DNA from 2 places in the Streptomyces sp. NPDC058691 genome. Region 1 is predicted to be linked to the other one. Evidence: riboswitches for the same ligand, from Rfam matches in the RefSeq annotation. Region 1 holds a riboswitch; the other holds the start of a gene.
What was found. Region 1 has a riboswitch for S-adenosylmethionine ahead of ACFWVC_RS17230 (glutathione S-transferase C-terminal domain-containing protein). Riboswitches for the same ligand answer to the same signal wherever they lie in the genome.

Region 1 (5,492 bases):
CGCCGCCCTCGACGAGCTTCCATCCGTCCGGGGGCGTCCGCGCCCCGGTGACCGCGACGGCGGCGCCCGGCCCGGCCAGTGCGGCCAGATCCTCCCAGGCCCGTGGATCGGCCGGATCGGACAGCGCGGTGAACGGCGAGACGTCGACGGGGTAGCGGGCGGCCAGGCCGACGCGCTCGGCGAACCGGGCGTGCGGACCGGTCAGCGCCGCCCAGGCGGGGTTGTCGAGGACGTGCGGTGCGGCCGGGCTCTGGGTGCGGTCCGCGGGGATGGGGATGCTGAGGGACATGCGTCGGATCTCCGTACGGTCGTACGTGGCGTGAGGACTGACGAAACGTCAGGAGTTGTCGAGCGGCAGTCCGGGCGGGTTGACCTCCGAGGTGGCGACGGCCTCGTTGGACAGGTTCCAGGCGCTCAGCCACTTGGCGTACTGGCCGTTCTCGATCAGATGGTTGATCGCGGCCGCGACCGGCTTCGCCAGGCCGCTGTCCTTCTTCGCGGTCGCGGCGATCAGGCCCTGCAGACTCGCGCCCGCGCCGGAGAACTTGCCCGCGTTGCGGGTGGGGTTGGGCGTGGTCGCGTCCTGGGTGATGTGGTACGCGATGCCGGGGTTGGGGCCGAAGTAGGCGTCGATCTTCTTGCCGGTGAGCGCCAGATAGGTGCTGTTGTTGTCGGGGAAGTACTTGACGGTGAGTTTCTTGCCCTCCCCTTGGAGTTTCTTCCGCCACTCCAGGAGGATCTTCTCCTGGTTGGTGCCGGCGCCGACGGCGACGGTCTTCCCGGCGAGGGTCCGGTAGTCGTCCGCGAAGTTCCAGGTGCTGTCCTTCAGCACCTCGAAGGCCAGGTTGTCCTCACGGTAGGAGGCGAACTCGTACTTGCGCTTGCGCTCCTCGGTGTCCGTGACGTTGGAGAAGGCCACGTCGACCTTGCCGCTGTCGATGCCGACGAAGAGGTTCTCCCACGTCGAGTTCTTCACCACGGGCTTGAGCCCGAGCACCGCGGCCACCAGCCGGCCGAGGTCGGGTTCCGCACCGGTGAGGGTCTTCTGGTCGCTGCCGACGTAGGCCAGCGGCGGGAAGCCGGCGGGCAGCGCGCCGAGGCCGATGACCAACTCCCCCTTGGCGGCGATGGACTTGGGCAGGCCCGCGCTGATGGCCTTCACCTCGGCCACCTTCAGCGTGGTCTCCTGGGCCGCGCCGTTGGACAGGCTGCCCACGGTGACCGTGCCGGCGGACGAGGAGCCCGCGCCGGTGGTGGCGGAGGCGCTGCTGTCGCCCCCGCAGGCGGCGAGGCCGCCGGCGAGGAAGGCGAGGGCGGTGGTGGCCGTGAGGGTGCGGATGAGTCTGCGGCGAAAATGAAGGGTACGCATGGCCGTCTCCTGGTTCGTGGGTCGGTTGTCCGGGCGAAACGGAGGAGCGGGTCAGAGCACCTTGCTCAGGAACTCCCTGGTCCGCTCGTGCCGGGGCTGGTTCAACACCTCGTCGGGCGGGCCCTGTTCGACGATCCGGCCGTCGTCGATGAAGACGATCCGGTCGGCGACCTCCCGGGCGAAGCCGATCTCGTGGGTCACGATGACGAGGGTGGTGCCGCTGGTGGCCAGATCCTTGATGACGGACAGCACCTCGCCGACCAGTTCGGGGTCCAGCGCGGAGGTGGGCTCGTCGAAGAGGATGACGCCGGGGCGCAGCGCGAGGGCCCGGGCGATGGCCACCCGCTGCTGCTGACCGCCCGACAACTGCCGTGGGTAGGCGTCCGCCTTGTCGGCGAGCCCCACCCGGCCGAGCAGGGTACGGGCCAGTTCCCTGGCCTCCGGCTTGCGCAGCCGGCCTGTCGCCACCGGCGCGGCGGCCACGTTGTCCAGCACGGTCAGGTGCGGGAAGAGGTTGAAGTTCTGGAAGACGAAGCCGATCCGGCTGCGCTGGGTGAGGATGACGCGCTCGCTCAGCTCCTTGAACCGCTCGCCGTGCCTGCGGACTCCGATCGGCTCACCGTTCAGGCTGACATGGCCGATCTCGGGCTTCTCCAAGTGGTTGATCACGCGCAGCAGCGTGGACTTGCCGGAACCTGAGGGCCCGAGGATGACGGTGACCTCCCCGGGCCGGACCGTCAGACTCACGCCGTCCAGCACCCGGTGGGTGCCGTACCACTTGTGCACGTCGTGGACCTCCACCGCGGCGGGCTGTATGCCGGTGGTCATGGGGTGGTCTCCGTCCGGATCCGGGTCCGCAGGTCGCCCAGGGCGGCCCGCAGTCTCTGTGCGGGAGTCGGCGGGACGGTCCGCAGCGCGCCCCGCGAGTAGTACCGCTCCACGTAGAACTGGACGACGGAGACGACGCTGGTGAGGATCACGTACCAGATGGTGGCGACCAGCAGCAGCGGCACGATGTCGCCGGGGTAGGTGCTGCCCATGCTCTGCACCGAGCCGAACAGGTCGAGCAGCGAGACGTAGAAGACCAGCGAAGTGCCCTTGATCAGGCCGATCAACTGGTTGACGTAGTTGGGGACGACGGACCGAAGGGCCTGGGGAAGGATGATCCTGGCGAACTGGTAGCGCTTGGGCAGTCCGAGCGCCGAGGCCGCCTCGTGCTGGCCCTGGTCCACCGAGAGGATGCCGGCGCGCACCACTTCCGAGGCGTAGGCGGCTTCGTTGAGGCTGAGGCCGATCACGGCGACGACCATGTCGGTGGCGAGCCGGGACTCGTCGAAGGTGAGGAACGCCGGGCCGAAGGGTACGCCGAGGCTCAACGTGCGGTACAGCGCGCTGAAGTTGTAGAGGAACAGCAGCACGACGATGAGCGGGATCGACCGGAACAGCCAGGTGTACGTCCAGCTGACGGCGCGCAGCACGGGGCTGCTGGAGAGCCTGGCCAGCGCGAGGACGATGCCTCCGAGCAGACCGAGCACCGCACTGTACGCCGCCACCTCCAGGGTGATCAGCAGACCGTCGACGATCACCGGCCGTACGAACCAGTACCCGAAGCGGTCCCACTGGAAGAAGGGGTTGGTGAGCAGGCCGTGCCCGATCTGGGCGACCAGCACCAGCACGATCGCCGTGGCGATCCACCGGCCTGGGCGGCGCAGGGGCAGCACCCGCTGTGCGGCCAGGGGCCGGGGTCCGGGCTCACGCACCTCGTCGGGCACCTCGTCGGGCACCTTGGCCGGCGCCCGGTCCTGGGGCGCCGAGCGGGCGGACACGGCGGTGCCGGGGGGTTCACTCATCAGGAGGCTCCAGCGGATGGGCGCACCCCGGTCGCGCAGGCGACGGTGGACCGGCCGGGCGCGGGAGCGGCCCGGCGGTACGGGGTGCGGGGACGAGCGGAACGGGGCCGAACAGGCGGGCACGCCCGCCGCGTCAGCGGGGGGTGCCGGCGTTCAGGAAGGGACCGTCAGCCTTGACAGAGCGCGCGACAGGACGCGGAACACGCGCTACACAGCGCGCTGCTGACGCCGGCCAGACCGACGGGCCGCTGCGTGTACGCCGGGACGAGGCCGTGGCGCCGCCACGCTGCCGTCCCCGGGATCGCGTACATCGCCGTCACCGTCACCGTTCCGCCCCGCGGGGGCCTCGCGCCTGCCGACCGTCGTCCGGTCCGGCCGTCATCCGGGACACCCCATCGCTGTGCGGGGGTTGCCACCGACCGGCCGAGGCCGGTCCGCCGCTGACATCCGGGACCGTTCTGCGGCGTAAGTTAGACACGGGCCGCGGGGAATGTCAACGACGCCGTCTCACATGCCGGATGCCGCCGTGAGACGCGCAACGCCTTCTTGACGCGCCGGGTTTGCCGGCCCAACACTGATGGGAACGGTCACGATTGTCAGCGCCCGCGGTGCCGTGTTCCGGCTCCGTGGGTCATCGGCCCCGGCCCGCTGACCGGCAACCCTCACATCGCGGTGGGGTGCCCCGGGTGACGACCGGGTCCCGCCGGCGCGGCGGGTCAAGCGCGGTCCCGCGTCTCGCGGGCCCCGAGCCGGGGAGGCGGACATGTCCAGGGCACGATCCGCTCTCCTCACCCGTCGGCTGCACATCGACTTCCTGCGCGTCTGCAGCGCCTTCGGCACGGCCGGCTGACCCCGACGAGTCCCCGCCCGTACCGACTCAGGGGCCAGGTGCGACCAGGCACAGGGCCTTCAGCCGTTCCGCCGCCGGTGCCCGAGGGCAACCGGGGGCCCACCATGCCCTGGAGAGTGCATGCCCGAGACGATCTCGCGCGATTCCGGCTCCGCGCCGCTCCGCGATCTCAGCTTCCGCACGTCCTGTACCGCGCTGCCGCGCACGTCCCGTCCGGACCGCTTCCGCAGCCGGATCGGTGCCGACGCCGCCGGCGGCTTCTACCCGGCCCCGCGCCGCTACGAGCTGTTCCTCTCGGCGCGATGCCCGCAGTCACGGCGGGTCTCCGTCACCCTCGACCTGCTCGGACTGCGGGACTCCATCGTCACGACGCTCGTTCCGCCGGCGTCCCCCGACGCCGCGGACGCCACCGACACCACCGCCACCGCCGCACTGACGCCGTTGCTCAGGGCCTACGAGGCCACCTGGCACGGCTACGACGGACCGCTCACCGTGCCCGCCCTGTGCGACCGGTGGACCGGACGCGTCGTCAGCAACCACACCCCTGACATCCTCCGCGATCTCGCGGGCCGCCTCGGCGACGCGGCGCGCGGACCCGTGCCCGTCCTGTGCCCCCCGGCCCTGGCCGGCGAGATCGAGGCCGTCCAGGACTTGGTGGAGGAGGACGTCATGTGCGCCGCGGAACAGGCCGCCGCGGCCCCGGCGGCGGCGGACCGCGCGAAGTCCCTGGAGAGGCTGCGCACGGCGCTCGGCCTGCTGGAGCGCCGACTGGCGTGCGGGCCGCACGTTCTGGGCGAGCGGCTGACCGCGGCGGACGTCGATCTGTGGGTGGCCCTGACCGACCTGGCGGAGGGTGTGCTCTCCCCGTACGACGGCCTCACGGCCTATGTGCGCCGGCTCGCGCAGCATCCGGCCTTCCGCGTCCCGCACGGTCACCCCGGCCGCTGAGGTCGCGCGTCCCGGCAAGGCAGCGCGGACGTCCGCCCCTCCCGTACGAGGAGGGGCGGACGTCCGCGCTGTCCCGAGTCCTGGAGTCCCCGGCGCCTCAGGCCTCCTCGGCCGGAAGGGCGTACAGCCCGGGCAGGTTGACCACGATCGCCTCCTGGGTGCTGCGGGCGATGACGACCACGGCCTCCTCCGCGGGGTCCGGGTTCTCCTCCCGGTGCGGCACGAACGGCGGGACGAAGATGTAGTCGCCCGGCGAGGTGCGCAGTCGCACCTCCTCGGGCTCCCGACCGGAGTCGTCGAGGAAGACGAACTCGGGGTGTCCGCTCACCACGTAGATGGCGGTCTCGGACTCGCCGTGATGGTGGTCGGACGACGACGTCGCGGGGGCCACATGGGTCTGGCCCATCCACAGCCTCTCGGAACCCACCGTCTTCCCGCTGACGGCGGCGAACCTGCGCATGCCGCCGGTCTGCGC
Region 2 (5,492 bases), on a different contig from region 1:
GCTCTGCATGACCTTCTCCAGCAGCGGGAGCAGGTCCTTGACCGCGGAGATCTTGGAGTTGACGATCAGGATGTACGGGTCGTCGAAGACGGTCTCCATACGCTCCAGGTCGGTGGCGAAGTACGCCGAGATGTAGCCCTTGTCGAAGCGCATACCCTCGGTGAGCTCCAGCTCCAGACCGAAGGTCTGGGACTCCTCGACGGTGATGACGCCTTCCTTGCCGACCTTGTCCATCGCCTCGGCGATGAGCTCGCCGATCTGGGGGTCAGCGGCGGAGATGGAGGCGGTGGAGGCGATCTGCTCCTTGGTCTCCACGTCCTTGGCCTGCTCAAGCAGAGCAGCGGAAACGGCCTCGACGGCCGCCTCGATACCGCGCTTCAGGGCCATCGGGTTGGCACCCGCGGCCACGTTGCGCAGGCCCTCGCGGACCAGCGCCTGGGCGAGGACGGTCGCGGTCGTCGTGCCGTCACCGGCGACGTCGTCCGTCTTCTTCGCGACCTCCTTGACCAGCTCCGCGCCGATCTTCTCGTACGGGTCCTCGAGCTCGATCTCCTTGGCGATGGACACACCATCGTTGGTGATCGTGGGGGCGCCCCACTTCTTCTCGAGGACGACGTTGCGGCCCTTGGGGCCGAGGGTGACCTTGACGGCGTCGGCGAGCTGGTTCATCCCGCGCTCGAGACCGCGCCGTGCCTCCTCGTCGAACGCGATGATCTTGGCCATGTGAAGTGGTCCTCCCGGACTTGGGGTCCCCCCGCGGCACTCGGCTGCGGGGAAGGATTACTCCAGGACCGCGCCGGCGCCCGCGACGGACGGCCTGCCTCCCGCCGGTTCCTTTCCGGCGGTCGAACGGGCCTCACCCACTCGGTCCTTTGTCACTCTCAACGTCAGAGTGCTAACGCCAATGATTAGCACTCGCCCTAGGAGAGTGCAAGCTGCTCGGCCGGTCCGCCGCGGGCCCGCCGGGGCTCGCCAGGGATCCGCTGGGGCCCGCCAGGGGCGGGCGGACAGCACGAAGGCCCGCCCCCTGCGAGAGGGCGGGCCCTTGATACGTGCGTTTGAGCGCGTTCGTACGCGATGCGCTCCGTGGCCGATGCGCGGCGTGTCAGCCGGCGGCGTGGCGGACCATGTCCGCCTGCGGCCCCTTCTGGCCCTGCGAGATCTCGAACTCGACCCGCTGACCTTCCTCGAGGGTGCGGTAGCCGTCCATCTGTATCGCGCTGTAGTGCACGAAGACGTCCGCACCACCGTCGACCGCGATGAAGCCGTAGCCCTTCTCCGCGTTGAACCACTTGACGGTGCCCTGAGCCATTCCTAACTCCCCTATTGCTGGCCTTTCACAGACCCGCACCTCGCGGACCCGGGTCAGACCTCACCCCCTACAGCCAAGGGGGCGTGCGCCGGAACGCGTCGACCGCGGCTGAATGTATCTGCCCGGACGCTGTCTGCAACAGGTCAATCAGACGAGAAATCCGGGCACGGAGAAAGGGAAGAACGGCTCCAACGGCCAATGAACCGGGGCAACTCGGGCGGGACATATGTCGCCAACACGACAATCACCGCGTGAATTTGGCGATAAATCGCCGACAACGACGCCCACGGAAGAGGGTTTGCGCAGAGCGTTGCAGGGAGTTGCGAGCCGTCAGGGCAACTGTACAGCCCTTCAACTACCTCTCAAGCACACAGGGGTGCCGGGAGCGAGTCCCGGCACCCCTGGCCGTTCCGCGGCGCACGCGGCTCAACAGCCCCCGGCGACCGCCGGGATGATCGAGACTGACGCGCCCTCGGCCACGGCGGTCTGCAGGCCCTCCGAGAAGCGGACGTCGTCGTCGTTGACATACACGTTCACGAAGCGGCGCAGCTTGCCCGTGTCGTCCAGGACGCGCGCCGAGATGCCGGGGTGGTCCTTCTCCAGCGACTCGATGACCTCGGCCAGCGTGCCGCCGTCGGCGGGCACCTCGGCCCGGCCGCCGGTGTAGGGCCGAAGGATGGTGGGAATGCGGACGTTCGCGCTCATGATGCGGGGTTCACCTTCGATCTGGGACGGTCGGCGATCGGGGTCAGCCGGCCAGGCCGGCGGCACGGAACGCGTCGACGCTCGGGCGGATGGTGGCCGTGGGGCGGGAGGTCGCGGCGACGGCGTCCAACGTCTTCAGCCCGTCACCGGTGTTGAGGACGACCGTCTCGGCGGCCGGGTCCAACTGCCCGCTCTCGATCAGCTTCTTCAGGACGCCGACGGTCACGCCGCCCGCCGTCTCCGCGAAGATGCCCTCGGTGCGGGCGAGCAGCTTGATGGCGTCCACGATCTGCTCGTCGGTGACGTCCTCGACCGCGCCGCCGGTGCGCCGGGCGATGTCCAGCACGTAGGGGCCGTCCGCCGGGTTCCCGATGGCGAGGGACTTGGCGATCGTGTTCGGCTTCTGCGGGCGCACGACGTCGTGCCCGGCCTTGTAGGCGGTGGACACGGGGGAGCACCCCTCGGCCTGGGCGCCGTAGATGCGGTACGGCTTGTCCTCCACCAGGCCGAGCTTGATCAGCTCCTGCAGCCCCTTGTCGATCTTCGTCAACTGGGAGCCGGAGGCGATCGGGATGACGAGGTTGTCCGGCAGGCGCCAGCCGAGCTGCTCGCAGATCTCGTACGCGAGCGTCTTGGAGCCCTCGCCGTAGTAGGGGCGGAGGTTGACGTTGACGAAGCCCCAGCCCTCGCCGATCGGGTCGCCGATCAGCTCGCTGCAGAAGCGGTTGACGTCGTCGTAGTTGCCCTCGATGCCGACCAGTTCACCGCCGTAGACGGCGGCCATGACGACCTTGCCCTCCTCCAGGTCGTGCGGGATGAACACGCAGGACCGGAAGCCGGCGCGGGCCGCCGCGGCGCCGACCGCGCCCGCGAGGTTGCCGGTGGAGGAGCAGGACAGGGTGGTGAGGCCGAAGGTGCGGGCGGCCTCCAGGGCGATGGCGACGACGCGGTCCTTGAAGGAGTGCGTGGGGTTGCCGGAGTCGTCCTTGATGTGCAGGCCGCCGGTGACGCCCAGTTCGCGGGCGAGGTTGTCGGCCTTGACCAGCTTGGTGAAGCCGGGGTTCAGATTGGGCTTGGAGGCCACGTCGGCGGGGACGGGCAGCAGCGGCGCGTAGCGCCAGATGTTGTTCGGCCCGGACTCGATGCGCTTGCGGAGCGTCTCGGGATCGCCGGCGGGGAGGTCGTAGGCCACTTCGAGCGGCCCGAAACAGATCTCGCAGGCGAAGACCGGGCTCAGCGGGAAGCGTTCGCCGCACTCGCGGCAGGACAACGCGGAAGCGGGTCCGAAGGGGGAATCCGTGGACGCGACGTCGGTGACAACAGTCTGCGCAGCCATGTCAGGCGAGGCCCTTTCTCCTCATCTTCCTCACGGCGAATCTCGCCACGAGACGGAATTGGCACCTTCCCCACCTGGACCTCGCGGTCGGCGGGAGGGTTGCCGGGGCTTCAACGGGCCGTTCCCTCTGCCCCTCTGGATGAGCGGTATGGCACCGGGCCCAGGGCCCGTGCATTTGTCGGACGAGGCGCGATCACCGCGGACATACGATGGTCATGCCTCGTGTTCAAGACTGTAACCGACGACCTCGAACCTGGTCACAGGCCGTCCGTCCCTCGAGACGGGCAGAAACGGAGCAGCGCAGTGCTCGACGAGGTGGCCGGCTGGCTGCGGAGGCGGTCCTGGACCGCCGAGTGCCGCCCGCTGTCCCAGCTCCTCGCCGCGAAGCGGGCCGCGGGCCCGCGAGGGACGGTCAGCGTGGTGCTGCCCGCGCTCGACGAGGAGGCCACGGTCGGGGCGATCGTGGCGGAGATCCGCCGCGAGCTGATGTCCGAGGCCGTGCCGCTGGTCGACGAGCTCGTCGTGCTGGACTCCGGGTCCACGGACCGCACGGCCGCGGTCGCGGCGGAGGCGGGCGCGACGGTGGTCCACCGGGACGCGATCCTGCCGCGGCTGCCGGCCGTGCCCGGCAAGGGCGAGGTGCTGTGGCGCTCGCTGCTCGCGACGCGCGGCGAGATCGTCTGCTTCGTCGACGCCGACCTGCGGGAGTTCGACGCGCGCTTCGTCTCCGGGATCGTCGGGCCGCTGCTGACGGACGCGGGCGTCCAGTTGGTCAAGGCGATGTACGACCGGCCCCTGGAGACCGGTGGCACGGTGGTACCGGCGGGCGGCGGGCGGGTCACGGAGCTGGTCGCCCGGCCGCTGCTCAATCTGCACTGGCCGCAGCTCGCGGGCTTCGTGCAACCCCTCGGCGGGGAGTACGCGGCGCGCCGGTCGCTGCTGGAGCGGCTGCCGTTCCCTGTGGGGTACGGCGTCGAGCTGGGGATTCTCATCGACGCGCTCAACACGGTCGGGCTCGACGCGCTCGCGCAGGTCGATGTCGGGGTGCGGCACCATCGGCACCAGGACGGGCAGGCGCTCGGGCGCATGGCCGCGACGATCTACCGCACGGCGCAGACGCGGCTGGCGCGGGGGCATCTGGTGCGGCCCGTCCTGACGCAGTTCGACCGCACCGCGGACGGGGGCTTCGAGCCGCGCGTCCACGACGTCGTGACGGAGGAGCGGCCGCCGATGATCACGGTGCCGGAGTATGCGCGCCGCCGCGCTGTGGCGTGACGCTCCGCTTGGCGTTCGGGTGCGGGTGCGTTTGCGCTGGTCGCGCAGTTCCCCGCGCCCCTGTTGGGCTGCGGCCGGCTGCCCCGCGCGGGTACGTCGTGGCTGATCGCTAAGTTCCCCGCGCCCCTTACGAGGCACGCTGTCGCGCCGGGCACGGCGGCACCGCGACGCGCGCGGTTCGCCGCGGCCCTCATGGGGCACGCGGCGGCACCGGAACGCTCGGGTGGCGTAGCGCACACGTTTGCGGGTGGGGATGCGTGGCTAGGCTGGCCGCATGGTCGCATCGGATGGCGCGCGGGTTCTGGTGGCGTCGAATCGCGGGCCCGTCTCGTACAGCCTCAGGGAGGACGGGACGCTGGAGTCCCGCCGCGGGGGCGGCGGTCTCGTGTCGGGGCTGAGCGCGATCGGGCCGGACACGGACGCCGTGTGGGTGTGCGCAGCGCTCGGCGAGGGCGATCGCGCGGCCGTGCTGCGGACCCCGGAGCGGAGCGGGCGGCTGGCCGCGGAGGACACCGGTGACCAGCGGGTACGCATGCTGGACATCCCGGCGGACACGTTCGCGTCCGCCTACAACGGGATCGCGAACTCCGTGCTGTGGTTCGTGCACCACCTGCTCTTCCAGACGCCGCTGGAGCCCGTCTTCGACGAGGACTTCCGCGAGCAGTGGGCCGCGTACGTGGCGTACAACAGCGCCTTCGCGGACGCGCTGGCGGAGGAGGCCGGGGAGGGCGCGGCCGTCCTGGTGCAGGACTACCACCTGACGCTGGTGCCGCAGCTGCTCCGCTCGCGCCGCCCCGACCTGCGGATCGGCCACTTCTCGCACACGCCGTGGGCGCCGCCGGAGTACTTCCGGCTGCTGCCGGA

Region 2: it holds a riboswitch for S-adenosylmethionine, as region 1 does, so the genes downstream of both, thrC (threonine synthase) here and ACFWVC_RS17230 (glutathione S-transferase C-terminal domain-containing protein) in region 1, are expected to answer to the same signal.

The regions. Positions count from the first base shown of each region.
Region 1 is NZ_JBHXSO010000021.1:89,655-95,146, forward strand. It holds gene ACFWVC_RS17210 (GNAT family N-acetyltransferase) at 1-289, opposite strand, end outside; gene ACFWVC_RS17215 (ABC transporter substrate-binding protein) at 338-1,369, opposite strand; gene ACFWVC_RS17220 (amino acid ABC transporter ATP-binding protein) at 1,421-2,197, opposite strand; gene ACFWVC_RS17225 (amino acid ABC transporter permease) at 2,194-3,219, opposite strand; SAM riboswitch class IV at 3,840-3,948, shown strand; gene ACFWVC_RS17230 (glutathione S-transferase C-terminal domain-containing protein) at 4,190-5,017, shown strand; gene ACFWVC_RS17235 (cupin domain-containing protein) at 5,115-5,492, opposite strand, start outside.
Region 2 is NZ_JBHXSO010000010.1:79,546-85,037, forward strand. It holds gene groL (chaperonin GroEL) at 1-723, opposite strand, end outside; gene ACFWVC_RS09770 (cold-shock protein) at 1,106-1,312, opposite strand; gene ACFWVC_RS09775 (ubiquitin-like small modifier protein 1) at 1,739-2,017, opposite strand; gene thrC (threonine synthase) at 2,061-3,353, opposite strand; SAM riboswitch class I at 3,372-3,499, opposite strand; gene ACFWVC_RS09785 (glucosyl-3-phosphoglycerate synthase) at 3,657-4,628, shown strand; gene ACFWVC_RS09790 (trehalose-6-phosphate synthase) at 4,903-5,492, shown strand, end outside.